Regions from separate parts of the Pseudomonas syringae genome, predicted to be linked through region 2. Evidence: riboswitches for the same ligand, from Rfam matches in the RefSeq annotation. Region 2 holds a riboswitch; the other holds the start of a gene.
The links. A riboswitch is a leader RNA that binds a small molecule or an ion and turns the genes downstream of it on or off. The one in region 2 is predicted to bind cobalamin.
Positions count from the first base shown of each region.

Region 1: another riboswitch for cobalamin. It lies ahead of cobO (cob(I)yrinic acid a,c-diamide adenosyltransferase); the one in region 2 lies ahead of I9H07_RS13080 (CbtB domain-containing protein).

Region 1 is NZ_CP066265.1:1,411,140-1,426,501, reverse strand. It holds gene I9H07_RS06465 (adenosylcobinamide-GDP ribazoletransferase) at 1-664, opposite strand, end outside; gene cobC (alpha-ribazole phosphatase family protein) at 670-1,242, opposite strand; gene cobT (nicotinate-nucleotide--dimethylbenzimidazole phosphoribosyltransferase) at 1,239-2,291, opposite strand; gene cobU (bifunctional adenosylcobinamide kinase/adenosylcobinamide-phosphate guanylyltransferase) at 2,288-2,809, opposite strand; gene I9H07_RS06445 (cobyric acid synthase) at 2,810-4,270, opposite strand; gene cobD (threonine-phosphate decarboxylase CobD) at 4,258-5,271, opposite strand; gene cbiB (adenosylcobinamide-phosphate synthase CbiB) at 5,264-6,172, opposite strand; gene bluB (5,6-dimethylbenzimidazole synthase) at 6,169-6,819, opposite strand; gene I9H07_RS06425 (cobyrinate a,c-diamide synthase) at 6,816-8,111, opposite strand; gene cobO (cob(I)yrinic acid a,c-diamide adenosyltransferase) at 8,150-8,761, opposite strand; cobalamin riboswitch at 8,853-9,066, opposite strand; gene I9H07_RS06415 (PQQ-dependent sugar dehydrogenase) at 9,198-10,526, shown strand; partial or broken gene I9H07_RS06410 (C40 family peptidase) at 10,885-11,429, opposite strand; gene I9H07_RS06405 (C40 family peptidase) at 11,515-12,246, opposite strand; gene I9H07_RS06400 (NAD-dependent deacylase) at 12,321-13,085, opposite strand; gene hda (DnaA regulatory inactivator Hda) at 13,079-13,783, opposite strand; gene I9H07_RS06390 (AI-2E family transporter) at 14,000-15,073, opposite strand; gene I9H07_RS06385 (DUF2066 domain-containing protein) at 15,113-15,362, opposite strand, start outside.
Region 2 is NZ_CP066265.1:2,941,462-2,956,823, forward strand. It holds gene I9H07_RS13050 (sigma-54-dependent transcriptional regulator) at 1-910, opposite strand, end outside; gene I9H07_RS13055 (hypothetical protein) at 1,240-1,506, shown strand; gene I9H07_RS13060 (vWA domain-containing protein) at 1,753-2,364, opposite strand; gene I9H07_RS13065 (ATP-binding protein) at 2,418-3,437, opposite strand; gene cobN (cobaltochelatase subunit CobN) at 3,437-7,201, opposite strand; gene cobW (cobalamin biosynthesis protein CobW) at 7,205-8,269, opposite strand; cobalamin riboswitch at 8,384-8,608, opposite strand; cobalamin riboswitch at 8,667-8,880, shown strand; gene I9H07_RS13080 (CbtB domain-containing protein) at 8,977-9,162, shown strand; gene I9H07_RS13085 (CbtA family protein) at 9,173-9,883, shown strand; gene I9H07_RS13090 (cobalamin biosynthesis protein) at 9,887-10,336, shown strand; gene cobM (precorrin-4 C(11)-methyltransferase) at 10,372-11,121, shown strand; gene I9H07_RS13100 (indolepyruvate ferredoxin oxidoreductase family protein) at 11,366-14,848, opposite strand; gene I9H07_RS13105 (Lrp/AsnC family transcriptional regulator) at 15,023-15,362, shown strand, end outside.

The DNA.
Region 1 (15,362 bases), 1.5 Mb from region 2:
CGGTCGTACCGCCCAGACGGCGCATCATCAATTGCCGCAAGCAAAAGAAGCTGACTGCGCAGGCCAGCAACGCAATCACACCCGGCCAGCCCGCCAGCAGCACGCAGACCGCCGCACTGATCAGCAATACCTTGCGACCCGGCCCACGTGGCAGATGATCGGCAAGCGCCTGCCCCAACCCGCCAGAACGCACGTAGGGCGTGCCGAGAAACAAGGCGAGCATCGCGCTGCGCCCGATCAGCGGCGCCAGCAGCAAACCCATGCTGCTGTGGCTGTCGATCAGTGCCAGAAGCGCGGCAAACTTGAGCAGCAGCACCAACACCAGCGTGACCACGGCAATGGGCCCGCTACGTGGGTCTTTCATGATACTGAGGGTGCGTTCGCGATCACCGAAACCACCCAGCCAGGCGTCGGCACTGTCGGCCAGGCCATCCAGATGCAAACCACCGCTGAGCAGCACCCAGACACTGAGCAACAGCGCTGCATGCAGCATCGGCGGCGCGCCGCTGAGCAGTGCGTTGCAGCCCAGCAACAGCGTGCCGAACACCACGCCCACCAGCGGATAGAACAACAGCGAACGGCCCAACTCTTCGGGACGTGGCATGCCCGGCAGGCGGATCGGCAGGCTACTGAGAAATTGCAGGGCGATCCAGAACGGCAACATGCAGGTCAGGCCTCAATGAGCAGGCCGCCAGCGGCGACCTGAATCGGTAGCAGTGCGCCGTGACCCACCACCACTTGCAGCAGTTGCTCACGCGGCAAACCACGCGCCTGCGCCAGCAACAAGCGCATGACGCCGCCATGACTGACCAGCAGCACGCGCTCACCGGCATAAGCCTGATGCAAACGCTGCACGGCGCTCAGCACCCGCGTTGCAAAATCAGTCACCGGCTCGCCATTGGGCGGCGTGAACGTATACGGGTTCGCCCAGAACAGCCCCAGACCTTCGGCATCGGTTTCCATCAGTTGCGCAGGGCTGTGACCTTCCCAATCGCCAAAGTGCAGCTCCTGCAAACCCGGCTCCAGGTGCAGAGGCAACGACAAGCGCTGCGCCAATTCCTCGGAGAACCGCGCGCAACGCTGCAGGGGCGAACTGATAATCCGCGCCCAGGGCCCGGCATCCACCACCGCCGAACGCATCTGCTGCCAGCCGAGTTCCGTCAGGGCATCGTCGAGACTGCCGCGCAGGCCGCCGCCCAGTTCGGTTTCACCGTGGCGCAGCAAATCCAGATGCAAGGTCATGCCGGACGATCCGCCACAGCCGCTTCGGCAAATGTCGCCATGCCGTTGTGCAACTCACAGGCCAGACGCACCAACGGTACAGCCAGTGCGGCACCACTGCCCTCCCCCAGACGCAGGCCGAGGTCCAGCAGTGGTTCGGCTTGCAGGGTTTCCAGCAAATGCCGGTGGCCCGGCTCGGCGCCACGGTGGCCAAACAGCAACCAGTTGCGGCAGGAAGGGTTAAGGCGCACCGCCACCAGCGCAGCCACGCTGCAGATAAAGCCGTCGACCAGCGCCACAATGCCTTCCTGCGCACAGGCCAGGTAAGCGCCGGTCAGCGCAGCGATCTCGAAGCCGCCCAGACAGAACAGGCTGTGCAGAGGATCGCCAGCATGCTCGGCGTGCAACGCCAGCGCACGCTCGATGACCAGAGTCTTGTGCGCGATACCTTCAGCGTTCAGGCCGGTGCCTGGGCCGACCAGCAGCGGCGCGGCGCATTCCAGTACCGAACAGGCCACCGCACTGGCCGCCGTGGTATTGCCGATACCCATCTCGCCACCAATGAACAGCTCAGTGCCAACGGCCTTGGCGCGCAACACGCTGTCACGCCCGGCCTGCAACGCAGCGAGGCCCTGCTCGACAGTCATGGCGGGGCCGTGGGCGAAATTGGCAGTGCCTGCGCCGAGGCGCAGATGGCGCACACCTGGCAACTCTATCGGCGACACGGTACCCAGATCCACCACATCCAGCTGCGCGGAAAGCTGGCGCGCCAGCACGCTGATCGCCGCGCCGCCCTTGACAAAGTTGTGCAGCATCTGGCCCGTGACTTCCTGCGGATACGCCGACACACCTTCTGCGACGACGCCATGGTCACCCGCGAAGATCGCGATCCACAGCTGGTCGGCAGCCGGACGCTCGCGTCCTTGCAGACCGGCTAGCTGCACCGCCAGTCGCTCCAGTTGCGCCAGCGATCCGGCAGGCTTGGTCAGCTGCTGCTGACGCGCCAACGCAGCTTCGCGCATCGGCACATCAATGGCCTGTGCGGGCTTGAGCCACCAGGAATTACTCATAGCGCGGTTCCTTTCAACGTAAGTGGCAGGCCAGCAACGGTTAACACGACACGCTGGCAACGCTCGGCCAGCGCCTGATGCAGCAGACCGGCTTCGTCGACGTAACGACGGGTCAGCTCCCCGAGCGGCACAACGCCAAGCCCGGTCTCATTGCTGACAAAAATGATTTCGCCCGGCAATTCAGCCAGGCAGTCGAGCAGCGCTTCACGCTCCCGAGCCAGACGCTCGGGGCTGTCGAGCATCAGCAGATTGGTCAGCCACAGGGTCAGGCAATCCACCAGCAGGCAGCGGTCAGGCGCAGCCTGCTCAAAAAGAACGCGCGCCAGTTCGACAGGCTCTTCGACCAGCCCCCAGTGATCAGGGCGACGAGCGCGATGGCTGGCAACACGCTGATTCATCTCGCCATCGAGCGGCTGGCTGGTGGCGATATAGATCACATCGAGCGAAGAGTCGGTAGCCAGTTTTTCAGCCAGCCGACTTTTGCCGGAGCGCGCACCACCGAGTATCAATTGCAGCATTCAGCTTGCCTCCAGGCCGCACAGTTCGCGGAGCAGCTTACCGTCCAGGTGCTTTTCCACCAGATCCGCCAGCCGCTCGATGTCGCGCTCGCGCAAGGCGTGATAATCCACCGACTGCACGTTTTCCAGCCCCGCCCAACGCAATAGCGCGCTGCACGCGGCAGGCGATTCGAACAGGCCATGCAGGTAAGTGCCGAGAATCTGTCCGTCGGCACTCTGCGCGCCGTCGCAGCGGCCATCGTCTAGGCGAACCGCAGCGTGCTCAAGCGCCGCACCGGTGGTGACGCCGGCATGGATCTCGTAACCACTGACCTCGGCGTCTTCCAGGGTCAGATGGCCGCGCACATTGCGCAGTTGCTTCTCGGTTTCCAGCACGGTGCTCATCGCCAACAGGCCAAGACCGGGGCTGGAACCCGCCGCGCCTTCGAGGCCCAGCGGATCGTGCAATTGCTCGCCGAGCATTTGCAGGCCGCCGCAGATCCCCATCAGCTTGCCGCCGTAGCGCAGATGCCGGTCGATGGCCGTGTCCCAGCCATTGGCGCGCAGATAAGTCAGGTCGCTGCGCACGCTTTTCGAGCCGGGCAGAATAATCAGATCAGCGGGGGGAATGGGCTGGCCAGGGCCGATAAATTGCAGATTGACCTGCGGATGCAGGCGCAGCGGGTCGAAATCAGTGTGATTGCTGATACGCGGCAGCACCGGCACGACCACGTTCAGCACTTGCTCGACCTTGTCGGTCTGGCGCTGATCAAGGCCGTCCTCGGCCTCCAGATGCAGGTCCATGACGTAAGGCAGCACGCCGACCACCGGCTTGCCGGTGCGCGCTTCCAGCCAGTCCAGCCCCGGCTGCAGCAAGGCAATGTCGCCGCGAAACCGGTTGATGATGAAGCCCTTGACCCGTGCCTGCTCGCTGGGCGACAGCAGCTCCAGCGTGCCGACCAGATGCGCAAAGACCCCGCCGCGATTGATGTCGGCAATCAGCAGCACCGGGCAGTCGACCGCTTCGGCGAAGCCCATGTTGGCGATGTCATTGGCGCGCAGGTTGATTTCGGCGGGCGAGCCGGCGCCTTCGACCATGATCACCGGGTAGCTTTCCCCCAGCCGCCGATGCGACTCCAGCACCGCCTGCATGGCGATCTCTTTATAGCTGTGATACGCCACGGCGTTCATGGTGGTCACGGCGCGACCGTGAATGATGACCTGCGCGCCAGTGTCGCTGTTGGGCTTGAGCAGCACCGGGTTCATGTCGGTATGCGGTTCAAGAAAGCAAGCCTGCGCCTGCACCGCCTGCGCACGGCCGATCTCGCCACCGTCCGCCGTCACCGCGCTGTTGAGCGCCATGTTCTGCGGTTTGAAAGGCACGACTTTCACGCCCTGCCGGGTCAGCCAGCGGCACAACGCCGTCACCAGCGTGCTTTTGCCGGCATCCGAGGTGGTGCCTTGTACCATCAGCGTGGCCATGGGTATTCCTTGCGGTATTCAAGCAGAACAGTGTGCAGACGCAGCCAGTCGGCCTCATCAGCGGGCAGGCCAAAGCGCAGGCTGCAGGACTCAGGCGTGTCCCCCACGAACAGGCGCAACAATACGCCACGTCGGGCACAGAACTCGTGGAGCAATTGCGCTTCGGCAGTCACCAGCCACTGAAACAGCGCGCAGCCGCCATCAGGGGCCAGATGGTACTGGTGGAGCAAGGCCACCAGCCGGTCACGCGCCTGATCACAGCGTTCGATCTGCCGGGCATGCCCTTGCAGATCGCTCAGGCAGGCCTGGCCGATGATGCGCGTCGGCCCGCTGACCGACCAGGGGCCTATTTCCTGCGCCAGTGATTTGAGCAGCGCCGGTTCGGCCAGCACAAAGCCCAGCCGGACCCCGGCCAGGCCGAAAAACTTGCCGAACGAGCGCAGCACGATCAACCCGATGCGCCAGGTGTCGGCGGCCAGGCTCAGGCCCGGTGTGTTATCCATGAATGCTTCGTCGACCACCAGCCAGCCGCCACGCTCGGCCAGCCGTGCGTGCCACTCCAGCAGGCGCTCGGTACTCAGCAGCAGGCCGGTCGGGTTGTTGGGGTTGACCACCACCAGCACATCGAGGGTATCGAGAAAATAGTCGACCTCTTGCTCACCCACCTCGCGAACCACGTAGCCGCTTTGGCGCCAGGCATGTGCGTGCTCGGCATAGCACGGTGAAAGAACACCGACCCGCCCTCCACTGCGCACCCGAGGCAGCGCTTGAATCGCTGCCTGCGAACCGGACACCGGTAATAACCGAGGCACACCGTAATAGGCACAGGCTGCGGCTTCCAGGCCGTCATCGGTCTCGGGCAGCCGCGCCCAGGCGCGCAGGGGAATCTCCGGAATCGGCCAGGGCCAGGGTGCGATGCCGGTGGACAGGTCCAGCCAGTCGGCCTGACGAATACCATAATGTTGCGCCGCAGCGCGCAGTCGCCCGCCGTGCTCAAGCATAGAATTCAGCCGCCGCGCAGATGATCAGCAGCCATAACCAGACGCCGCGCTGCACCAGTTGCCAGCCGCGATCGATCGAGTCCGCGTCGGCCGGGACACCTTCACCCAGTTTTGGACGCTGATGCAGTTCGCCGTGATAGATCGCCGCGCCGCCCAGCTCGACACCCAGTGCACCCGCGCCAGCCGCCATCACCGGGCCTGCATTCGGGCTGTCCCAGGTCGGGCCCTGGGTACGCCAGCAACGCAGTGCCAGTCGGGTCTTGCCCAATAATGCGTAGGTCAGTGCCACAAGGCGTGCAGGAATGTAGTTGAGCAAGTCGTCGATTTTTGCCGCCGCCCAGCCGAAACGCTCGAAACGCTCGTTGCGATAGCCCCACATGGCGTCCAGCGTGTTGCTCAGCCGGTACAGCACCACGCCGGGCGCACCGGCCACGACAAACCAGAACAGTGCAGCAAACACCGCGTCGCTGCCGTTTTCCAGCACTGACTCGGTAGCGGCGCGGGCGACCTCGGTGGCGTCCAGTTCGCTGGTCTGGCGACTGACCAGATAACCCACCCGCTGCCGCGCTTCGACCAGATCCTCACTGCGCAATGCCTGCGCCACCGGCTGAACGTGTTCACCGAGGCTGCGCATGCCCAGCGCGCAGTACAGCGCCAGAATGTCGAACAGCCAGCCGATATAAGGCAGCCAGCTCAATAAGGTGGCCAACAGCGTCAACGGCACCACCGTTATTACCCAGGCCGTCACGCCATGACTGCGCCAGCCACGGCCGCCGCTGTTGAAGCGCCGCTCGACCCGACTGGCAAAGCCGCCGAACCCGACCAGCGGATGCCAGCGTTTCGGCTCACCGAGCAACGCATCCAGCGCCACGCCGGCGACGCTCAACAGCGCCACACTCATTGACTCACTCCCCATTGATTCTCATACAGCAGTTCATGCAGCGGGCGCGCTTGCGCCCAGCCTTCCATGACCAGCATGGGCGCGGGATAAAATTCCTTCACCGGCCCCAGACAGATGATCGCCAGCGGCTTGGCGCCGTCTGGCATGCCCAGCAAACCGGCCAGCGCCTCGGGATCGAACAGCGATACCCAGCCCATGCCCAGCCCTTCGGCACGCGAGGCCAGCCACAGATTCTGGATTGCACAGGACAGCGAAGCCATGTCCATTTCCGGCAAGGTGCGCCGGCCGAAGATGTGCTGCTCACGCCCTTCCATCAGCGCGGCAACCAGCACTTCGGCGCAATCATTGATGCCTTCGACCTTGAGCTTCATGAACTCGTCGGTTCGCTCACCCAGCGCCTCGGCGGTACGAATACGCTCTTCTTCCACCTGCGCCTGCATCTGGCTGCGCAACGCCGGATCGCTGATACGAATGAAACGCCAAGGCTGCATCAACCCGACGCTGGGCGCCTGATGCGCGGCCTCCAGCACGCGTGCCAGCAGCTCGGGCGCGACAGAGCCGCCGATGAAGTGGCGCATATCGCGACGTTCGGCAATGGCGCGGTACACCGCAGCCCGCTCTTCAGGGCTGAACGCTTGCTCGCTCATGGCTTGAACAGCGCCGCTATCGCCTGCGGACAGGAAGGGAAATAGAAGTGCACATAAGAGGCGGTCAGGCGTCCCAGGCGATACACCGCCTCGGCACCACGACCGCCATTGGGGCTGACGCCTCGGGCAATCGGTTGCAGCTCGGTGCTGGTCAGCGAGTGGTGGTACGTGTGACCGTGCAGCGTGCCCTCGGGCAGTTCGACCGCTTGCAAGGCCAGCGCCGCAAGACGCTTCTGCATGACCGCCTCACCGGCCAGCAAACCGACCAGTTCGGCGCGCACGCCTTCCACGTCGGTCAGCGCATCAAGCAGATAGAGCATGCCGCCGCACTCGGCCAGGATCGGCTTGCCGGCAATATGGTGAGCCCTGATCGAGGCCTGCATCGCCAGGTTTGCCGCCAGCGCGACGTGATGCAGTTCGGGGTAGCCGCCCGGCAGGTACAGGCTGTCGGCTTCGGGAATTTCGCTGTCATGGATCGGCGAGAAAAAGCTCAGTTCGGCGCCCATGTTGCGCAGCAGGTCCAGGCTCGCGCCGTAGAGAAAGGCGAAGGCTTCGTCACGCGCCACGGCGATACGCACGCCGCTGAGCAGCGGTTCGACATGAACCGGATCGGGCGCGGTGAATGTCACGGCAGGTGGCAACGACACTTCGCAGGTGCTGGCCAGCGCAGCGGCGGCCATGTCCAGACGCAGGTCCAGGTCGTTAAGCTCACTGGCTTGCACCAATCCCAAATGGCGGCTGGGCAATTCGAAACCGACTTCCCGCGACAACGCGCCGTACCAGCGCAGCCCCTCGGTCAGGCTGTTTTCCAGCAATTGCGCGTGGCGTACGGTGCCCACGCGGTTGGCCAGTACCCCGGCGAACGGCAAATCCGGCTGATAGCGCGCCAACCCCAGTGCCAGTGCGCCAAACGTCTGTGCCATGGCAGTCCCGTCGATCACGCCGAGTACCGGCACGCCAAAGTGACGCGCCAGGTCGGCACTCGATGGCGTGCCGTCGAACAAGCCCATGACGCCTTCGATGAGGATCAGGTCCGCTTCGTCGGCCGCTTCCCAGAGCAGGCGTCGGCTTTCATCGGCACCGACCATCCACATGTCCAGCTGATAGACCGGCGCACCACTGGCCCGCTCAAGGATCATCGGATCAAGAAAATCCGGACCGCACTTGAACACCCGGACCTTGCGGCCCTGATTGCGATGCAGACGCGCCAGTGCGGCGGTCACCGTGGTTTTGCCTTGCCCGGAGGCAGGCGCAGCGATCAATACCGCCGGACAGTCGCGCGGGGCTCTCATTTAGTGGCTCTCATTGCAGTGCTCTCATGAGGAATGGCTCACAGCTCGATACCTTTTTGCGCACGAATACCGGACTGGAACGCATGCTTGACCACGCCGATCTCGGAAACAGTGTCGGCCAGGTCGATCAATTCAGGCTTGGCACCACGGCCGGTCACCAGTACGTGCTGCATGGGCGGACGGGCCTGCAAGTCCGTCAGTACCTGCTCAAGATCGAGGTAGCCATGTTTGAGGGCGATGTTCAATTCGTCGAGCACCACCAGGCCGATACTCGGGTCGCGAAGCATTTCCTGCGACACAGCCCATGCAGCCTCGGCGGCGGCGATGTCGCGCTGGCGGTCCTGGGTTTCCCAGGTGAAGCCCTCGCCCATCACGTGATAACGCACTTGCTCAGGAAAGCGCCGGAAGAACATTTCTTCGCCGGTGCTGTTGCGGCCCTTGATGAACTGCACCACACCGCACTGCATGTCGTGGCCCATGGCCCGGGCGAGCATGCCGAAGGCCGAGCTGCTCTTGCCTTTGCCGTTGCCGGTCAATACCAGCAGCAGGCCGCACTCATTGGGCGAACTGGCAATACGTTCGTCCATCACGGCTTTTTTGCGCTGCATGCGCGCCAGATGGCGTTCGTCGCGTTCGGGGGATTCGTTCATTTCGGCTCTCCGCTCGGGGCAGGCGAAAGCAGACGGAAGGACAGCACTGGACAGCACGGCAACGCCCTGCACAGAACATCACCCTCCGTGATGCCATTGAGTGATTCAGGCCGGTCTCCGGGCTCATGAGCGGGTCTCCCCGGCTGCGCGCCTTCCCGTGTCGAAACACAGTGGCACGATGCACAGCCTTGACTCATTTACCGTTGCGGGGGCAGCGCCGGGATCGGATCGGGTGATCCACACCGGCTTCCCTGTTTCACTCTGCCAATCGAAGATTGCAGAGCACCTGAAACAAGCGGCGAAGGGTAGAGGGTTGGGCCCAGAGCGTCAATCGACAGCGCAGCCTCAGGCTCCTTCATTTAACAGGATTGAACCTCGGCGGTTCAGGGTGTCTCTATCAGTTACAGGACCACGCCTTTGTTTATGGAGATCCAACATGTTCAAACACAGACCCCATTACGCAGTACTGCTTCTGGTTGCTGGCGGCCTTGCTGCCTGCGGCGAGTCGTCCAGGCTGCAAGTCTCGGACGGAACAGGCCCCTCGCCCAAGCTGCCGGAGCCGAACAAGACGCTGATCCCGACCGTCAATATCGCCCCCGCCATCGGCTGGGAGAAAGATGCAAAACCGGTTGCCGCGCCGGGCACTCAAGTGGCTGCCTTCGCCGAACACCTTGATCATCCGCGCTGGCTGTATGTGCTGCCCAACGGCGACGTGCTGGTCGCGGAAACCAACTCGCCGGCCAAGCCGGATGATTCCAAGGGCATTCGCGGCTGGGTCATGGAGAAAGTCATGGGCCGCGCGGGCGCTGGCGTACCGAGCGCCAACCGCATCACCTTGCTGCGCGATGTCGATAAAGACGGCGTTGCCGAGACTCGCACGGTTTTCCTGCAAAACCTCAATTCGCCGTTCGGCATGACCCTGGTGGGCAACAAGCTGTATGTCGCCGATACCGACCGCCTGATCAGCTTCCCTTACGAAGCCGGCCAGACCTCCATCAGTGCGCAAGCGACCAAAGTGGTCGACCTGCCGGGCGGCACGCTCAACCACCACTGGACCAAGAATGTCATCGCCAGCAAAGACGGCAGCAAGCTGTACGTGACGGTGGGCTCGAACAGCAACGTGGCCGAGAACGGCATGGACAAGGAAGAAGGTCGCGCAGCGATCTGGGAAGTGGACGCCGCCACCGGCAATCACCGCATCTTCGCCTCTGGCCTGCGTAACCCCAACGGGATGGATTGGGAGCCGAAAACCGGCAAATTGTGGACCGCCGTCAACGAACGCGACGAGATCGGCAGCGATCTGGTGCCTGATTACGTGACATCAGTGCAAGATGGCGCGTTCTATGGCTGGCCTTACAGCTATTACGGCCAGCACGTTGACGAGCGCGTCAAGCCGCAGAATCCGGCCCTGGTCGCCAAGGCGATTGCGCCGGATTACGCAGTCGGCCCCCACACCGCCTCGCTGGGCTTGGTGTTTGCAGACGGCAAAACGCTGGCTGCGCCATTCAACGAAGGCCTGTTCATTGGCCAGCACGGCTCCTGGAACCGCAAACCACACAGCGGCTATAAAGTGGTGTTCATCCCGTTCAGCGGCGGCAAACCCAATGGCGCCCCGGTCGACGTGCTGACCGGCTTCCTGAACAAGGACGAAAAAGCCATGGGCCGGCCGGTGGGCGTGGTCAACGATCAGCGCGGCGGGTTGCTGGTGGCGGACGACGTCGGCAACAAGATCTGGCGCGTGACCTCGGCCAAGGCTGCTCAGTAATACCGAGTGCAGAGGTGTGACGCAGAAATACACAAGTTCGCTTTTGATTCTGGCCGAAGGCCGTAGGAGCGAACTTGTTCGCGAAAGGGCCGGTATGATTGCCGAAAATGCATCGTCTGAAACACTGCCTTAGCGAACAAGCGAAGCGTCGCCCGGTTCGCTGCTACGCCCTATGGACAGAAGCCTGAAAGCCCTATTTTCCGGGCTCATCAGGACCTAGTGCTCCAGCGTGGGAATGCAGTTCACGACGCTCTGCGTCGCAAGAAGACGCAGAGCGTCCTGAACGGCATGGCGACGCGGAGCGTCGCACGATAGGTTTTGCTGGGGGTTCCCGGCAGACCGCAGGCGAGCGAAGCGCTTACGGCCGATTCTGCGCCAGGTTCGCTGGCTGGATTACGCGCTTGGCGTTGAGGTAGGCGCGTTGCCAGTAGGGCTTGTCGAGGCTGTCGAGTTTGACTGTGCCACCGGTGGCCGGTGCATGCACAAAGCGGCCTTCACCGACGTAGATCCCCGCATGCGACACCTGCGAGCCACCCGATGTGGCGAAGAACACCAGATCGCCCGACTGCAGCTGCTCGCGACGAATATTCGGCGCGCCCATCACGATCATTTCACGGGTCGAACGCGGCAAAGAAATGCCCGCCGCATCACGATAGACATAACCTATAAGACCACTGCAGTCAAAACCGGAGTCAGGCGTGTTGCCGCCCCAGCGATAAGGTGTGCCCACCAGCCCCAACGCACGGAAAAGCACGTCTTCGGCGGCCGGGGAAAGAATCTGAGGGGGAGCAGTCACCACCGGACGCTGAACGATCCGGGGGCTTTGGGGGGTGGCGGCGCGCTGGCACAAGCACCCAGTAACGCAGCAACAGAGATGACCATCAGGCGCAAAGCAATCGACATAACCACAACAACCTGATCTGGATGCGGCTTACGCTGCCGACAAGCTCAAAAACGCAGCAAGACCCGAAGGCCTTGTCAGCGAATTCTATTTATTCACGTTGCGCCGCTTGGACGCCGTCTTGACTGTAGTCGATGTCATCGCAGTTGTCTGCGTGGCAACCGGCGTTGATTTCACAGCCACTGTGCCCGGTGCCATCGCCAAAGGCCGTTTGGCCTCGATGAAGGTCTTGCTCCAGTACGCGTCATCGAGGCTGTCGATGCGCACACCGCCGCTGCGACGGCTGCTGGAGTGAATGAACTGCTGATTACCGGCGTAGATCGCTGCATGGCTGACGCGGCCACGGCCACGGGTGCTGAAGAACAGCAGATCGCCCGGTTTGAGGTTGCCGCGCGAAACCAGTGGAGCGTCAACGTTGATCATTTCGCGAGTGGAGCGCGGCAGGCTCATGCCAGCCTCTTCACGAAACAGGTAACCGATGAAACCGCTGCAATCGAAGCCTGACGACGTTGAAGTGCCGCCAAACTGATAACGCGTACCGATCAGAGACTTGCCACGTTCCAGGATGCTGTCGGCCAGAACCGGCAGTTTGTAGGATTTGTTATCAGCGAACTGAGCCAGTTCGTCTTCGGTAGCCATCTCGTCCTGCAGGGTCGCGGCGTCGTCGTGACGCGCTGCGGACTGGGCAGTGACAGTGTTCTGATAGCGAGGAACCGGCTGCGCCTGTTCGTGCTGTGCAACCGGCATATTGGCCGAGCAACCGAACAGGAAAGTGACGAGTGCGAGAGGCACGAGGGGTGCAAAGCGAACAACTTGCATGGGCACAACCGTGGCTGACTGTTAAGAAGCCGAGACTATGCCCGCAATGAAAGCGATTTGCAAATTCAATCGAACTAGATGTGACTTATGAGTTCCGCCATGACATGTGCCGCACGGCCTTGCAGAAATACATCCATTTGAGTGCTGTGATCGGTTGGCTGCGGATTGATTTCTGCGGTGAATCCCCCGGAAACACGGGTGCGAATGACCGGCTCATGAATGTAGGGGAAGCTGGCGGTGGTGCCGATACTCAGGACCGCGTCAAAGCCCGTAGCTAGTTGTTCATACAGTGTTTCCAGTGCCCTTTCCGGGAGCATTTCCTGAAAAAGAACGACGGGCGGTCGCAAAATGCCACTACATGCGGGGCATAAAGGGGGCAAAGGGCGCTGCAAGTGCTCGCTGAGCTGCGAATCCTCCCCGCCGCAGGACTGACAGAACAACGGCGAAAGTTGCCCGTGGATTTCGATCAGTCGCTCGGGCGGACTGCCAGCAGCACGATGATAGCCATCGACATTCTGGGTCAGCACCCAGCACTCGGGCTTGATGCGCTGCAACTGGGCAATTGCGTAGTGGGCCACGTTAGGCTCACCGCCCAGACAAGCCTTGCCCAGTTCGGCGATGTATTTCCAGCACAGCTCGGGGTCACGGCGCAGCATCGGCCCGGACAAGGCCACTTCTATCGGCAGCCCGTCATCGGTCTTGCCGTTATAGAGCCCGCCTACGCCGCGGTAGGTCGGCAAGCCAGAGTCTGCCGACAGGCCAGCCCCGGTAATCACCAGAATCCGCTTGGCATGGCGTAACGCGGCTGCGGTCTGCAAGACCAGCGCCTGATCTACCACCCAAGCGTCTCTTTAAGGAAGGGAATGGTCAGCTTGCGCTTTTCCTGGAGTGAGGCCTGATCGAGGCGCTCCAGCAATTCGAACAGGGCACTCATGCTACGCGTACCGCGCGTCAGGATGAAATGACCGACATCGTCGGTCAGGTGCAGGCCGCGCCGTGAAGCACGCAGTTGCAGGGCACGCAGCTTGTCTTCGTCGGACAGCCCGCGCATCTGGAACACCAGCGCCATGGTCAGGCGGGATTTGAGGTCGGGAAGCTTGACCGGCAGTTCGCGGGGCGATTTGGACGCTGCAATCAGCAGGCGACGGCCGCTGTCACGCAGACGGTTGAACAGGTGAAACAGGGCTTCTTCCCAGTCCGGCTTGCCGACCACGGCCTGGAGGTCGTCCAGACAGACCAGTTCGTACTGTTCCAGATGGTCGAACAGTTCAATGCCTTCATCTATGACTTCGGCCAACGGCAGGTACACCGCCGGTTCACCCATCTGCTCGAAACGCAGGCACGCGGCCTGCAGCAGGTGCGTGCGCCCTACTCCGTCCTTGCCCCACAGATAAATGAGGCTTTCCGTCCATCCGGCATCGGCTTCGCACAGCCGCTCGACATAGCCGAGTGCAGCGGCGTTGGCGCCTGGATAGTAATTGACGAAAGTGGCGTCATCACGCAGACGCACACTCAGGGGCAGCTGAATCGGTTTCATGCTGACTAACGGCTCATGCAAACCGTCAAGGGCCTCTGTGTAAAGTCCACGAAGTTTATACCCGTGAGGCGGGTCGCACAATGCGACAGACCTCAAGCAAAATCAAAGGTTTGCGTCAGGGCGAGGAAAGCGGGGATTGAGAAAGGTGGTTTGGCGCAGCGCATGCGCCATTCCGGTGGGCCTCTGCGCAGAGCTGCGTAGAGGCCTGTTTCAATCTTACAATTCGGGATCTTCTGCGCCTGCGTAGATTTCCGAGTCCTTGTAGACGTCGTGCATGTGGCGCACCAGCACCATGATCACCGCCGCCACGGGCAAGGCCAGCAGAATGCCGGTGAAACCGAACAGCTCGCCACCAGCCAGGATCGCGAAAATCACCGCCACCGGGTGCAGGCCGATACGATCACCCACCAGCAACGGTGTCAGGACCATGCCTTCAAGGGCCTGACCGATCATGAACACTGCAACAATCCCCATCATCGGGTACAGGTCACCGCCGAACTGGAACAGCCCGGCAACCAGCGCCGAGCCGATACCGATCACGAAGCCCATATAAGGCACGATGGCCGCCAGACCGGCGATCACCCCGATCAACAGCCCCAACTCCAGCCCGACCAGCATCAGCCCGGCCGCGTAGATCACCCCCAGACCGACCATGACCAGCAACTGGCCGCGAATAAACGCGCCCAGCACTTCATGGCATTCGCCCGCGAGTTTGACGATCTGGCTTTCACGCTGGCGCGGCAGCAGACCGCGGATCTTGCCGGTCATGATGTCCCAGTCACGCAACAGGTAGAAACACACCACCGGGATCAGCACCAGATTGGTCAGCCAGCCGATCAGCGCCAGGCTCGACGCCGTAGCCTGGGACAACACGATAGAAACGATATCTCCGGCTTGGCCCATGTGCTCGGAAATCGCCGCCTTGATCTTGTCGAACTTCCAGAACCCGTCGGCCAGACCGAACTTGGCCTGCACCCACGGCATAGCCGAATGCTGCAGCCAGTCGAGAATCTGCGGCGCCAGTTCGTAAAGGCGAAACAGCTGCTTGGCGAGCATCGGCACCAGCACCAGCAGCAAGGCCATCAGCACCAGGGTGAACAGGCCGAACACGGCCACCACACTCAAGGTTCTGGACAACCCGGCGCGCTCCAGACGATCCACCAGCGGATCACCCATGTACGCCAGCAGCAACGCCACCAGAAACGGAGTGAGGATCGTGTGCAGCAGCACCACGAAAGCGACCAGCAAGGCCAGCCCGCCAATCCAGAACCAACGCCGCGTATCAGTCATCAACATCCCTCAACCCAATGGAAAAGCGTTCTTGCCGGGTTACCAGCGGAAATACAGCTGTGGCGCGGACGCCGGAACAATCATCGGTGCCGGTGCAGGTGCCGTCGCAGGCACTGCCGCGTCGACAGGCGCAGCAGCCGGCGCCGTTGCAGCGGCCACCTCACTGGCGGGTACTTCCTGCAATCTGGCCAGCGACATCTGCGAGCGTAGCTGATCGGCGCTGCCGCTGACGTCGAAGACCACCCGATCCCCCTGCACAGAACTCAGACGCACGCCGAACGGTTCGAGT
Region 2 (15,362 bases):
CCTGCAGCACGTTGAGCCGGTAGTACAAATCCTCTCGAAAACGCTTTTTACGAATGGCCGTTTCGAGGTCTGACTCGGTGGCCGCCAATACCCGGACGTCCACGCTGACCGGCTTGCTGCTGCCCAGGCGCTGAATCTGCCCGTCTTCCAGAAAGCGCAACAGAAAGGCCTGGGTTTCCAGCGGCAGATCACTAATATTTTCAAGCAGTAACGTGCCGCCGTTGGCGGCCTCGATTCGTCCGGGCTTGCGCTCAGGCGCATCATCGACAGCCCCCGCTTCATAACCAAACAGTTCTGCGTGGATCAGATGGTTGGCAACCGCGCCACAATCGACCGTCACGAAAGGCCTGTCGCGACGCCGCGACTGGGCGTGTAGGATTCGAGCGATCAACGCCTTGCCGGTGCCACGTTCGCCGCGTATCAGTACCGGTGATTCAGTAGGCGCCAGCTTGCTCAACAGACGTCGCAATTCACGGGTCAGCCGGCTGTCACCGAGCATCTCAGGTTCCGACTGTGGTTCCAGTCGCCTGTTCTGCTTGTGTAAAAGCGCACTGTTCAACGCCTTTTCAAGAGTCACCTGCAGACGGTTCACGTCAAATGGCACGATATGAAAGTCGAAAAACCACTGGCAGACAAAATCACCGACTTTTTCGCGGCGCAGGTCGTTGGCTGTCAGCAGAGCAATCCAGTGAACGTCATCGCGGGTGACGAATTTTTCGAGTGCATCGAGGTGCTCGAAATACGCAGGTTTCAAGTGGATCAAACCGACGTCGCAGCCATCAACGGGTGCTGAATCCAGCGAGCATCTCTCGACCGTCCATCCGGCAGCTTGCAGGATCGGGGTCAGGTGATCGTAATCGCTGTCCGCATCAATCATCAGGAGACGTCGTACGCAGACCGTTTCATGCATGTAGGTTCCTTGGCGCCCGACGCAGGATGGGTATGTTTAAACTGTTTTATAAACAGCATGTTGCCGGGCTCAAATATCACAATAGCAACTATTTGACGCTTCCTTGTACCGTTTGGGTCTAACCGTCATGACCAACTGCCATTACGTCGATTTTTTCGCCATTAATAGCCCTGAGCCAGCTCTCACACCGTACGAATGAAAAATTTTTCAGGATTTTTCCGGCAAAGGGTGTGACTCATGCCCCCCTGTCGTTCATCAACACAAGTAACCAGCCGGACGGTCAGCCCGCCGACGTGACTGAATTGATATGGGCACTTGAGGAAACAACCATGAACGCCCCACTGCGCTTCAACGATGCACTTCTGATCGCTGGACACGCTTTTGAACCCTTCCAGTGTGTTGCCTGGGCACCACAGGACGGTAATGGCGAACTGAGCCTGACAGTCATCGACCGCACCAGTAACCGTATCGGTCGCAAGCAGATCCCGAGCAGCGCTTATTCGGACAAGAAGCAACTGGCCAGCGTCCTTGAACAGGCCCGCGCCGAAATCAGCAACGAGGGGTATGACCTCGAGCCGTGGACCATGCCTGCCTGATCACGCCCTGCGCTCATCGGGGGGGGGTCGTGCCAATGCTCTGCGTTGGCATGCAGTAGGTGACGCTCCGCGTCACAATTCTGCAGCCTGGCGCGGTATCAAGCGCAAAAGACTCTCAGGCTTTGGTGCCAACTGTATCTTGAGCCAGGTTGAGTATTGCGCCATGGCTGCAATGTGACGCAGAGCGTCACGAAATGCATTACCACGCGGAGCGTGGGAACGAGAAAGCGTCAGCCTGTAAGCGTCTCAAACCCGTTTCAGCTCATCAATATGCAGATAGTCCGCGCCAAGGCTTGATGCAAGTTCCTTTGCCCTCCCCAGGCGAATCGGGCCTTTTTCGATGTCGATCAGCAGGCTTGCGCAAGAGAATGCCGGCAGCGCTGGCAGTTGCTTGATTCTGCCATCGGTCAGCACCAACACCCGATGCTGTTCAGAGGGGTAGCGTTGCTGGCGTTGTTCCAGCCAGCTCATGGCCTGTTCGAGCGCTGCCGAGAGCGGCGTACCGCCCCCCGCGCCCAACCCGTCCAGCCACGGATTCAATGCCGCTGACGCCTTGAGGCCCTGATGCTGCCAGCGCGGCGTATTGCCACTCGCGGTCAGCAAGGCCAGCCGCGCACGCCGCCGATAGGCATCGTCGAATACCTGCGACAGCAGGCCTTTGGCCTGACTCAAGGCGTGATGACGGCGTGTAGAGGCCGAGGCATCGACGATCACCAGCAACAGTTCACTCGGGCGAGCGCTGCGTGGCTGGCGTACCAGATCCTTGCGGCTCTTCGGGCGCCCCTTCAATAGCGTCGGCAGCCATTGCACCATGCCGTCAGCGCCGGCACGAACGGCACCTTGCCTGCCGGAGGCCAGTCGACCGGGACGGGGAATGGCATCCGCCCCCGGTGCAGCACGAGGGCGGATGCCTAAGGCTTTTTTGGCCAGCTCGGCACTTCACGGCGTGACCCGGTGATCACTGCCTGAGCGGGCAATTCGCCCCAACTGCCCTGCCCGCTCTCGGGCTTGTCGGGCTTTGGGGACGATTCAGGCGGTGGTGCTTCCGGGTTTTGCGACGGCGGAGTGTGTTCGCGACGCCGGTGGCGCAAGGCAAACTCGGCGACCGCCTCGATGTCCTGTTCTTCGATCTGGCTGCCACCACGCCACGCCGCATGCGCACGGGCAGCGCGCAGCCAGACCAGATCGGCACGCATGCCGTCGACGCCCGCCGCAAAACAGCGCTCGGTGATCGCGGCCAACGAATGATCATCCAGCTCAATGCTTGGCAACAGTACTCGCGCCTGTTCACAACGAAGCTTCAAGGCGTCCTGCTGCGCTTGCCAGTGCTGGCAAAAAACCACAGGATCGGCATCGAAATCCAGGCGACGACGAATGATCTGGCTGCGCTCGACAGGCTGTGTCTGACCGCTCAGTGCCACATTCAAACCAAAGCGATCCAGCAACTGCGGGCGCAGCTCACCTTCTTCCGGGTTCATGGTGCCAATCAGTACGAAACGCGCAGCGTGACGATGGGAAATACCGTCGCGCTCGACCAGATTGACGCCGCTGGCGGCAACATCCAGCAGCAGATCGACCAGATGATCGGCCAGCAGGTTGACTTCATCGACATACAGCACGCCACCGTCGGCCTTGGCCAGCACACCCGGCGAGAAACGCGCACGGCCCTCGGCCAGCGCAGCATCCAGGTCCAGTGTGCCAACCAGACGCTCTTCGGTCGCACCCAGCGGCAAGGTAACGAACTGACCGCTGGCCAGCAGATCAGCCAGACCGCGCGCCAGCGTCGACTTGGCCATGCCACGCGGCCCCTCGATCAACACGCCACCAATGCGCGGATCAATGGCCGTCAGACACAGCGCCAGTTTCAGATCATCAGCACCGACCACGGCGGCCAGTGGAAAATGCGGAGTGCTTGAGTCGAGTACGTTCATCAGTTCTCTTCTATGTCCAACAACAGGTCTTCCAGCGCTTGCTGATACTCGCCAGGTTCCTGCCAGAGCCCGCGCTGTTGCGCTTCGAGCATGCGCTCGGTCATGTCGCGCAAGGCGTCGGGGTTGTGTTGCGCGATAAAGTCGCGGGTCGCCGGATCCAGCAGATACGCGTCGGCCAGCAGCGCGTATTGATGATCGTCGATCAATTCAGTGGTGGCGTCGAAGGCGAACAGGAAATCCACGGTCGCAGCCATTTCGAACGCACCTTTGTAACCATGACGCTTGACCCCTTCGATCCACTTCGGGTTAGCCGCACGCGAGCGTATTACCCGGTTCAGCTCTTCTTTGAGGGTGCGGATTTTCGGCAGGTCGGGCTGGCTGTGATCGCCATGATAACTGGCGGTCTTTTGCCCGCTGAGGCTTTCCGAAGCCGCGAGCATGCCGCCCTGGAACTGGTAATAATCGTTTGAGTCCAGCAAGTCATGCTCGCGGTTGTCCTGATTCTGCAACACTGCCTGGACCTTGGACAAACGCTGGGCAAAACGCTGTCGGGCAGGCGTGCCCTCATCCGCAGCACCGTAGGCGTAACCGCCCCAGTTCAGATAGACCTCAGCGAGGTCCTCGCGGCTTTGCCATAGACGGCCGTCAATCGCACCTTGCACGCCCGCACCGTAGGCGCCGGGTTTGGCACCGAAAATTCGCCAGCCCGCCTGACGCGCGGCTTCGTCCTCGCTCAGCCCTTCAGCCACAAAGCCCTGACGCTCTTCGCGTACCCTGGCCGCCAGCGGGTTCAGGTCATCCGGCTCGTCGAGCGCGGCCACTGCCTGCACGGCAGCGTCGAACAGTTTGATCAGGTTGGCGAACGCATCGCGGAAAAAGCCGGACACCCGCAAGGTGACGTCCACCCGCGGACGATCCAGCAGGCTGACCGGCAGAATCTCGAAATCATCGACCCGCTGGCTGCCGGTCGCCCAGACTGGACGTACGCCCATCAACGCCATGGCCTGCGCGATATCATCGCCGCCAGTGCGCATGGTCGCCGTGCCCCAGACTGACAAGCCCAGTTGACGCAGATGGTCGCCGTGGTCCTGAAGGTGCCGCTCCAGCAGCAGGTTCGCCGACTGGAAACCGATGCGCCAGGCCGTGGTGGTCGGCAAGTTGCGCACGTCCACGCTGAAGAAGTTGCGGCCGGTCGGCAACACGTCCAGCCTTCCCCTGCTTGGCGCACCACTGGGCCCGGCCGGCACGAAGCGGCCACTCAGGGCATCGAGCATGCCCTGCATTTCGCCAGGGCCACAGGCATCCAGCCGAGGGGCGACCACTTCGCGCAAGCTGTCGATAATCAGCGCCAGATCATCATGAGCCGGCAAATCGTGCGGCGCTTCACCCAGCGTTACGCGTTCGATGAGGGCGGCGGCATACAGTTCCAGTCGCTCGCGAGCATCACCGGCACTGCGCCATGGGTCGCTGCTGACGGCCAGCAACGCAGCGGGACGCGGGCCACTCCAGGGCTCGGCCAGCTCGCAATCGAGCGGGTCAAAGCCCAGTTCGAACGCCTTGCTCAGGGCCCGCAACAGGCTGGATTGCGCCCCACGCCCGTCACCGCGCGGAATACGCAACAGGGCCAGCAAAGTGTCGATGCGCAAACGCCCTTCCGGCGACTGGCCGAAAATGTGCAGGCCGTCGCGGATCTGCGATTCCTTCAAATCACACAGGTAGGTGTCCAGACGCGGCAGCCAGACCGCCGCATCGGCATCGCTGTCAGTGGACTCGTCCAGCGCCAGCTCGCGATCGATATTCGTCTCTCGGACCAGTTCGAGAATGTCGCGTTGCAGCTCGCGGGCGCGGCGCGGATCCAGCAGTTGCGCCTCATAGAACTCGTCGGCCAGCAGTTCCAGATTGCGCAGCGGGCCATAGGTTTCGGCACGGGTCAGTGGCGGCATCAGGTGATCGATGATCACCGCCTGCGTGCGGCGCTTGGCCTGTGCGCCCTCGCCCGGATCATTGACGATGAACGGATAGATATTGGGCATCGCCCCCAGCACGGCATCCGGCCAGCAGGTGCGCGACAGCCCGACGCCCTTGCCCGGCAGCCATTCCAGATTGCCGTGCTTGCCGACATGCACCACGGCATGCGCGCCATAGGCTTTGCGCAGCCAGAAGTAGAACGCCAGATAGCCGTGCGGCGGTACCAGATCCGGATCGTGGTAGACCGCGCTCGGATCGACCTGATAACCCCGCGCCGGCTGAATGCCGACAAAGGTCAGGCCCAAGCGCAGACCGGCGATCATCATCCGCCCGGCGCGGAACATCGGGTCGGCATCCGGCGCGCCCCAGCGCGCATTGACCGCATCACGGTTACTCTGCGGCAGTTCGTTGAACGCGGCCAGGTATTCATCCAGCGCCATGCTTTGCTGGCACGGGCGCTGATCGATGCTGTCCAGATCGTTGGTCACCCCACCCAGCAGCTGCTGGATCAGCTCGGTGCCGCTCTCCGGCAGTGCTGCCACTGGATAACCCTCGGCCTGCATGGCACGCAGGATATTCAGCGCCGCCGCAGGTGTGTCGAGCCCCACGCCATTGCCGATCCGCCCGTCACGGGTCGGATAGTTGGCGAGGATCAGCGCCACACGTTTATCGGCATTGGGCAGGCGCGCCAGCTCGATCCAGCGCCGCGCCAGTTGCGCGACGAAGTCCATGCGATCGGGCTGGGCACGGTAGCAGACCACATCTGACTGGCTGCGCTCGCTGCGCCAGGCCAGGTCTTTGAAGCTGATCGGCCGGCTGATAATACGTCCGTCCAGTTCCGGCAAGGCGATGTGCATCGCCAGATCACGGGCGCCGAGGCCCTGCTCGCTGGCCTCCCAGGCGGGTTCATTGTCCTGGGCACAGATCGCCTGAATCACCGGGACGTTGCGCCGAAACGGGCGCAGATGCGGCGCTTCAGGGCTCGACTGGGCAAAGCCGGTGGTGTTGAGAATCAGCTCGACTTCGGCTTCGTCCAGCCAGTTTTCCACCTGAACAAAGCAGCCCGGCTCCTTGAGGCTGGCGACCGCGATGGGCAGCGGATTGATGCCTTGCGCCTGCAAGCGGGTGCAGAATTCATCGATGAAGCCGGTGTTGGCAGCCTGCAGGTGCGAGCGATAGAACAACAGCGCGACTACAGGCTGTTCCGCGTGCCAGTCGGCCTGCCAATCCTGTAAACCGGCAGTTGCCCGTTTCGGATGATAAACCGCCGTGCGCGGCAACGGCTGAGGCTCGGCCCACGGATAATCACGATCCAGCCACTGACTGGCCATGCAGCGATAAAGGTCCAGCGCATTCGGCAAGCCGCCCTGACGCAGAAACTGCCAGAGGCGGTCGCGCTCTGCGGCCGGCACCGTGCTCAGGTCGCTCAGCTCAGGATCCGGGCGGTCGTCGCCCGGCACCAGAATCACCTGAACGCCACGCGCTGCCAGCTCCATCAGGCGCTCGACGCCATAGCGCCAGTAGCCGATGCCGCCGTGCAGGGAAATCAGAATGACCTTGGCGTGGCGCAATACCTCGTCGACATACAGGTCGACCGAGGCGTGATTCTGCACCTGCATCGGGTTGGCCAGACGCAGGCTGGGGTAATCCTCAGGCAGGTGCTGGGCGGCCTCGGCCAGCAGCGCCAGGCTGGAATCGCCACTGCAGAGAATCACCAGCTCGGCTGGCGTCTGCCCCAGATCGGCAATGTTGTCGTTCGGTACAAAACCGCCGGGCTGGGTTCTCAGTAAATGCATGGGTCAGCCGGCAATCGCAGCGTTGAGCTGAGTTTGCAGTGCGACGGCGTCAAGCTCCTGGCCGATCAGCACCAGGTGCGTGGCGCGCTCTTCATCGGCGCGCCAGGCGCGGTCGAAGTGCTTGTCGAAGCGCGTGCCCACGCCCTGGATCAGCAGGCGCATCGGTTTGCCGGGGATCGCAGCGAAGCCTTTCACGCGCAGAATACCGTGTTGCACGACCAGTTGATTCAGCGCATCGAGCAGCACTTTTTCATCGGCCTGCGGCAGTTTCAGGGAAATAGAATCGAATGCGTCGTGATCGTGGTCATCATCATCGTCACCTTCGTGATGATCGTGGTGGGTCTTGCGACCGTCGATGTGCAGCTCGGATTCGGCGCCGACGCCCAGCAGCACGCTGATCGGCAGGCGGCCACTGCTGGCCTCGACCACCTTGACGGCTGGCGGCAGCTCTTCGGCGACTTCAGCGCGCACCGCGGCCAGACCCTCGGCGTCGATCATGTCGGCTTTATTGAGGATCACCAGATCGGCGCTGGCCAGTTGATCGGCGAACAGCTCGTGCAACGGCGATTCGTGGTCCAGATTGGGGTCCAGTTTGCGCTGTGCATCCACCTGATCAGGGAATGCGGCGAACGTACCGGCCAGCACGGCCGGGCTGTCGACTACTGTAATCACGGCGTCGACGGTGCAGGCGTTGCGGATTTCCGGCCACTGGAAGGCCTGTACCAGTGGCTTGGGCAGCGCCAGCCCCGAGGTCTCGATGAGGATGTGGTCCAGATCGCCGCGACGGGCGACCAGTTCACGCATCACCGGGAAGAATTCTTCCTGCACCGTGCAGCACAGGCAACCGTTGGCCAGCTCGTAGACGCGGCCGTTGGCTTCTTCTTCGCTACAGCCGATGGTGCATTGCTTGAGGATTTCACCGTCGATGCCCAACTCGCCGAATTCGTTGACGATTACCGCAATGCGTCGCCCTTCGGCGTTGTCGAGCATGTGTCGCAACAGGGTGGTCTTGCCCGAGCCGAGAAAGCCGGTGACGATGGTGACGGGAAGCTTGGCCAGTGTTTTCATCAGGTGCCCTTTGGCAATGCGGCGGGCAAACAGGACGAGAACCGCGTGCAGGCACAAGGTTCGGATCGCCACCGGATCACCCCGCCCGGTTGTAGTGAGAATTCGCAGGCTTTTCAGTCAGCCCGGTTCGAGGCAGGTCTCCTGGCTCACGGCTGCCTGTCGCTGATCATCGAAGACCCTGGCGACACGCATTCATTGCGCCTTCCCGCCGTAGCAGTGGCTGTGCAATGAACGTAACCGTTTACAGTTGCGGGGGCAGCTGCGGCATCGACCGCATTCCCGTCTTAGCTCCATTGCGTCACGCAGTACGAATGGAGAACCTCGAGCCGGCAAGGCTACGCAGTGACCGCAGGCAGGTCAATCGTTCAGATTGACGTTGCCCTGCCGCCCATGCTCTCCTGTGCGCCTTGTTTCGGGTGCCCCTCACGGGGTGAAACGGGAAACCGGTGCGCTCACGCTGTCGAGCAAGTCCGGTGCTGCCCCCGCAACGGTAAGCGAGAGAAGGTCTGATCCACTGTGCCCCGGCATGGGAAGGTGACCTTGAAGGTCTGAACGCATTGCGCTTCTAGCCCCTCGCGAGCCCGGAGACCGGCCCGATATTTTTTCGATGACACACCCGCGGTGGGCGGGCGCAGTTGAAACCTCTGGCGCTCGCCAGTGGGTTCGCGTGCGCATGGCCCACTTGCCGACACTCAAGAGGGATCGCCATGACCACCATCAGCAGCAGCCAGACGGCTGCGACCAGCTCAACCCAAACCCAACGCCTGACCGCTGCAATCAGCGCTGCCCTGCTGGGGGCGTGCCTGGTCTATTTTGCCGGGTTCTCGCACATCGCCGCGGTACACAACGCCGCGCACGACACCCGTCACAGCGCCGCCTTCCCTTGCCATTGAGGACTCGACAATGTTCAAGCGAATCGCGCAAACGGCAGGCTTAACCGGCCTGCTGGCAGCCCTGCTGCTGACCTTGCTGCAAAGTTTCTGGGTCGTACCGCTGATCCAGCAGGCCGAAACTTACGAAAATGCCTCCGCCGAACAGGTGCACGAGCATGCTGATGGCGCATCGGCGGAACACAGCCATGTGCATGAAGCAGCGGCCTGGGAGCCGGAAAACGGCTGGCAGCGCGTGCTGTCCACCACGGGTGGCAACCTGGTGGTCGCAGTGGGTTTCGCACTGATGCTTGCCGGGCTTTATACGCTGCGCGCACCGGGCCGAACGGCTCAGGGCGCCTGGTGGGGGCTGGCGGGTTTTGCGGTGTTCGTCCTGGCACCCACACTGGGCCTGCCACCCGAGCTGCCGGGCACCGCTGCCGCTGAACTGAGTCAGCGCCAGTTGTGGTGGATCGGCACTGCTGCGTCTACTGCCGCCGGGCTGGCCTTGCTGGTGTTTGGTCAAAACTGGCTGCTGAAAGCGCTGGGGCTGGCGATTCTGGTCGTGCCGCATGTGATTGGCGCGCCGCAGCCGCTGGTTCATGAAAGCCTGGCACCTGAAGCGCTGGAATCACAGTTCATGATCGCCTCGCTGCTGACCAACGCGCTGTTCTGGATTGCCATGGGCCTGATCAGCGCCTGGCTGTTCCGCCGAAGCGATGCTCACCGCCACACGGCGCACTAAACAATGCCGACCGGCATCAGGCCTGATCCACCGATCGTTCAACCCGGCACGCCTCTGGTGGTCGGGCTGGGCTGTCGGCGCGGCTGTTCGGCGGAGACCTTGCGTGAGCTGATCGAGAGCAGCCTTCGCACGGTTGATCTGGAGATCGGCAGCGTCACGGCGCTGGCGTCCATTGATCTAAAGGATCAGGAACCCGGTCTGCTGGAACTGGCCGGGCAACTGGCGGTGCCGCTGGTGTTTTTCAACGCTGCGCAGCTGGTGGCGTGGGAGCTGCATCTGACGCACCGTTCTGCACAGGTCTTGCAGACCACCGGCTGCCATGGGGTTGCCGAAGGATCGGCACTGGCACTGGCCGCGCAGTTGGGCGACGGCACCGCGCGACTGGTCATCGAGCGGCAGAAAAGCACTCAGGTGACATTTGCCTTGGCAACCTGCCCCGTTGCAGGCGGATAATTGCAGCACTCGCGTATTCATTTTCGGAGAATTCATTGACCGTCTATTTCATTGGCGCAGGCCCTGGCGATCCCGAACTGATCACCGTCAAGGGCCAGCGTTTGATTCGCACCTGCCCGGTGATTATCTACGCGGGCTCGCTGGTGCCGCTGGCGGTGCTGGAAGGCAATCAGGCGGTACAGGTGACCAACAGCGCCGAGCTGCATCTGGAGCAGATCATTGATCTGATAAAGACGGCTGACGCGCAGGGCCAGGACGTGGCCCGCGTACATTCCGGCGACCCGAGCCTGTACGGCGCCATTGGCGAGCAGATTCGTCATTTACGGGAATTGGGCATTGCCTACCAAATCATCCCCGGCGTAACCGCGACTGCGGCCTGTGCTGCGCTACTGGGCGTTGAACTGACGCTGCCGGATGTTTCCCAGAGCGTTATTCTGACCCGTTACGCCGACAAGACCTCGATGCCAAGTGGCGAAGCGCTGGCGAGCCTGGCCAGCCACCAGGCGACCATGGCGATTCATCTGGGGGTGAAAAACCTGCAGCGGATCGTCGAAGAGTTGACCCCGCATTACGGTGCCGACTGCCCGATAGCCGTGGTACACCGCGCCAGCTGGCCGGATCAGGACTGGGCGCTCGGTACGCTGGCGGACATTCAGGAGAAAGTGCAGGCCAAAGGTTTTCGGCGTACCGCGCTGATTCTGGTCGGCCGCGTGCTTGCTGCCGATCATTTCAGTGAGTCGTCGTTGTATCGGGCCGGGCATGCGCATTTGTTCAGGCCTGAATAGCAGATGACTCTCGTGCCGCTCGGCGTTATACACAAGTACGCTTTTGATTCTGGCCGTAGGCCGTAGGAGCGAACCTGTTCGCGAAAGGGCCGGTATGAGAGTCGGAAATGCGTCGTCTGAAACAATGTCTTCGCGAACAGCGACGAGCGTGGGAACGGGAAAGCATTCCCACGGAGCGTCCAGAACGGCATGCCAACACTTGAGCATTGTCGCGAAATCAACCAGTAGCAGGAAGCTCACCTCATCAAGCAGCCACCTCATACAGCTTCGGCGCGACCCTTTCGCCGCTTTCCAGGCTTTTGCGCAGGATATCTGCCTGCAAGGCCGCAGCTTTCATGGCATTTTCCTTGATGTAGCCATAACCGCGGATCTTTTCCGGCAGACGCGCCAGGCTCAACGCTGTGTGGCGGTTGTGGGCCTGAAGATGTTGCAGGATCAGTTCGATATCGCTGACGTAGCGGTCGATCAGCTCCCTCTCCTGCCTGCGCTCGAGGCTGCGACCAAAAGGGTCGAGTGCCGTGCCGCGCAGGAATTTGAATCTTGCCAGCACATCGAACGCACGCAGCATCCACGGGCCGAAGCTGCGTTTGCGCGGCTGGCCGTTGTGCGGATCGCGCTTGGCCAGCCACGAAGGGGCCAGGTGAAACTCCAGTCGATAGTCGCCTTCGAATTGCGCCTCCAGTTGCCGGGTAAAGTCGCCATTGCTGTACAGCCGCGCGACTTCGTATTCATCCTTGTAGGCCAGCAGCTTGAAGTAGTTGAAGGCTACCGCTTCGGTCAACGCCAATTCCTGACCGGGGAACGCTTGCGATTCCGCTTCGCGCACTCGCTGCACCAGCCCCAGATAACGCTCGGCATACGCGCTGTTCTGATAGCGCTGCAAGGCAATGACGTTATCGTGAATGCGCTGCTCCAGACTCGATTGTTGCGGCTCGCTGACCTGCTGCTGTGGATTGACGAACGCTTCGACAGCGGCAGGATCATGCGCAGCACGACGCCCCCACAGAAACGCCTGTTGATTGAGGTTCACGGCGACTCCATTGAGCTCGATAGCCTTTTCGATGGCCGCCGAGGTCAGCGGGATCAGTCCCAGCTGGAAGGCATAACCCAGCATGAACAGGTTGCTGGCAATGCTGTCGCCCATCAAGCGGGTCGCCAGTGAGGTGGCTTCGACGAAATGGGTCTTGTCAGCGCCCACGGCGTCAATAATGGTCTGTTTCATCGCTTCGGCCGGGAACACAGCATCCGGATTACGGGTGAATTCAGCCGTGGGGGTTTGCTGGCTGTTGACCACCGCATGGGAAATCTTGCTGTCGAGCTTGGCAATCGCGTCCGGACCGGCCGCCACCAGCAAATCACAACCCAGTAGCAGATGCGCCTCCCCGGCCGCAATGCGCACTGCAAACAGATCCTGCTGGCGCGCAGCGATGCGGATATGACTGACCACTGGCCCGAATTTCTGCGCCAGCCCGGCCTGATCGAGCACGCTGCAGCCTTTGCCTTCCAGATTGGCGGCATAACCGAGCATTGCACCGACCGTGGTCACACCCGTCCCGCCGACACCGGGCAGCAGAATGTTGAACGGCCGCTCCAATGAAGGAAGCACAGGCTCTGGCAAACGGGCGAAGGCGTCGACCTGTTCCGGCACCACAGGCTTGCGCAATTTGCCACCATGCACAGTGACGAAGCTTGGGCAGAAACCCTCGACGCAGCTGAAATCCTTGTTGCAGGCACTCTGATCGATTTCCCGCTTGCGCCCTTGAGCAGTCTCCTTGGGCAGCACGGACAGGCAGCCGGATTTGACGCCGCAATCCCCGCAGCCTTCACACACGGCCGAGTTGATCAACGCGCGTTTCTCCAGATCGGGCATGGTGCCGCGCTTGCGGCGGCGACGCTTTTCTGTGGCGCAGGTCTGGTCGTAGATGATGACCGAGACCCCTTTGAATTCACGCAATTCGCGCTGCACGCTGTCCAGATCGCGACGGTGATGAAAGCTGGTGATCGGCGCAAAGCCTTCACGGTTCGGGTATTTGTCCGGTTCGTCAGAGACCAGCGCAATGCGCTGCACGCCTTCGTTGAATACCTGGCGGCTCAACTGATCGACCCGCAGAACGCCGTCAATCGGCTGGCCGCCGGTCATGGCCACTGCGTCGTTGTAGAGAATCTTGTAGGTAATGTTGACCTTCGAAGCCACGGCCGCACGCAGCGCCAGGTGCCCTGAGTGGAAATAGGTGCCGTCGCCCAGGTTCTGGAAGACGTGAGGGGTTTCGGTAAAAGGCGCCTGGCCGATCCAGGTCACGCCCTCGCCGCCCATCTGGGTGAAAGTCTCGGTTTCGCGATCCATCCAGATGGTCATGTAGTGGCAGCCGATCCCGGCCAGGGCACGGCTGCCTTCCGGTACGCGGGTCGAGGTGTTGTGCGGGCAGCCGGAGCAGAAATGCGGCGTGCGCTGGGTGCTGAACAGCGGGGCCTGCAGTGCCTTTTCCTTGTCGCTGAGAAACTGCAGGCGCGCGTCGATCTGCGGGCTGCTGTAGAACGGCGCCAGACGCTTGGCGATCACTCTGGCAATCATCGCCGGGGTCAGCTCGCTGAGGTTAGGCAGCAGTGAACGACCCTGCTCGTCGAATTCGCCGACCACCACTGGGCGGCGATCCACCGGCCAGTTGTACAGCTGGCCGGTCAACTGATCTTCGATGACGCTGCGTTTCTCTTCGACCACCAGAATCTCTTCCAGCCCCTCGGCAAAGTCATGCACCGAAACAGGTTCAAGGGGCCAGCTCATGCCGACCTTGAGCACGCGGATGCCGACTTTGTCGCACAGGTCATGATCGATACCCAGCTCTTCAAGTGCCTGGCGCACGTCGAGATAGGACTTGCCGGTGGTAACGATGCCAAGCCGCGGCTGGGCAGAATCAATCACCACCTTATTGAGCTGGTTGGCCCTGGCAAACGCCCTGGCCGCATAAATCTTGTAGGTATTGAGGCGAGCTTCCTGAGCCAGCGGCGGGTCCGGCCAACGAATGTGCAGGCCGCCCTCGGGCAGTACGAAGTCGTCAGGAATGCGCGTCTTGATCCGTAATGGATCGACTTCCACCACGGCCGAAGAATCGACGTTCTCGGCAATGGTTTTCATGGCCACCCAGCAACCGCTGTAGCGCGACAACTCCCAGCCGATGATGCCGTAGTCGAGAATTTCCTGCACATTGCTCGGGTTGAGCACCGGGATCATCGAGGCGATGAAGGCATGTTCGCTCTGGTGCGCGATGGTCGAGGATTTGCAGCCATGGTCATCGCCCGCCAGGATCAGCACGCCACCCTTGGCCGCGACGCCTGCCGAGTTGCCATGCTTGAAGACATCGCCACAGCGGTCTACGCCCGGCCCTTTGCCGTACCACAGCGCAAACACGCCATCGTATTTTCCGTGCGGGAACAGGTTGACCTGCTGGCTGCCCCATACCGCCGTGGCTGCCAGCTCTTCGTTGATCCCCGGTTGAAAATGGATAGCGTTCTGCTGCAAGTAGTCCTTGGCGTCCCACAGACTCTTGTCGAGATTACCCAGCGGCGATCCCCGATAGCCGGAGATAAACCCGGCAGTGTTCAGGCCCTGCGCTTCATCACGCTGCTTTTGCAGCATCGGCAGGCGGGTCAGCGCCTGTGTGCCGGTCAGGTACAGATTGCCGGTGGCAAGCCGGTATTTATCATCCAGACGAATATCAGCCAGGGACATGCGGATACCTCTCTTGTTCTTATAGTGGGTCAGGTCTTTGCGCCGGGACGGTCCAGCCCGGCAGCCTTGGCACTAGACTGCCTGTAGCAACGCGGCTTTTTCTTTCTAAATGCGTGCAAATCTGCTGATACTGAGCATGCTTTTTTCGGCCATAACAAAAAACAAGGTCAATTCATGCAGCCCAAATTGAGCCCCATCGATCGCAAGATCCTTCGCCTGCTGCAACACGACGCCAATCTGTCCGCTGCAGAAATCGCCGAGCGTGTCGAGTTGTCGCAATCGCCGTGCTGGCGACGCATTCACCGGCTCCAGGAAGATGGCGTCATCGAGCGCACCGTCGCCCTGCTGAGTACGCAGAAGCTTGGTCTGAGCATGACGGTGTTTGTCGAGGTCAAGCTGTCAGGTCACGGCCGGCGCTATCTGGCTGAGTTCGAAGAGGCAATCATCGGCCACCCCGAAGTGCTGGAGTGCTACACCATGGCGGGCGGGATGGATTTCATGCTCAAGGTGGTAG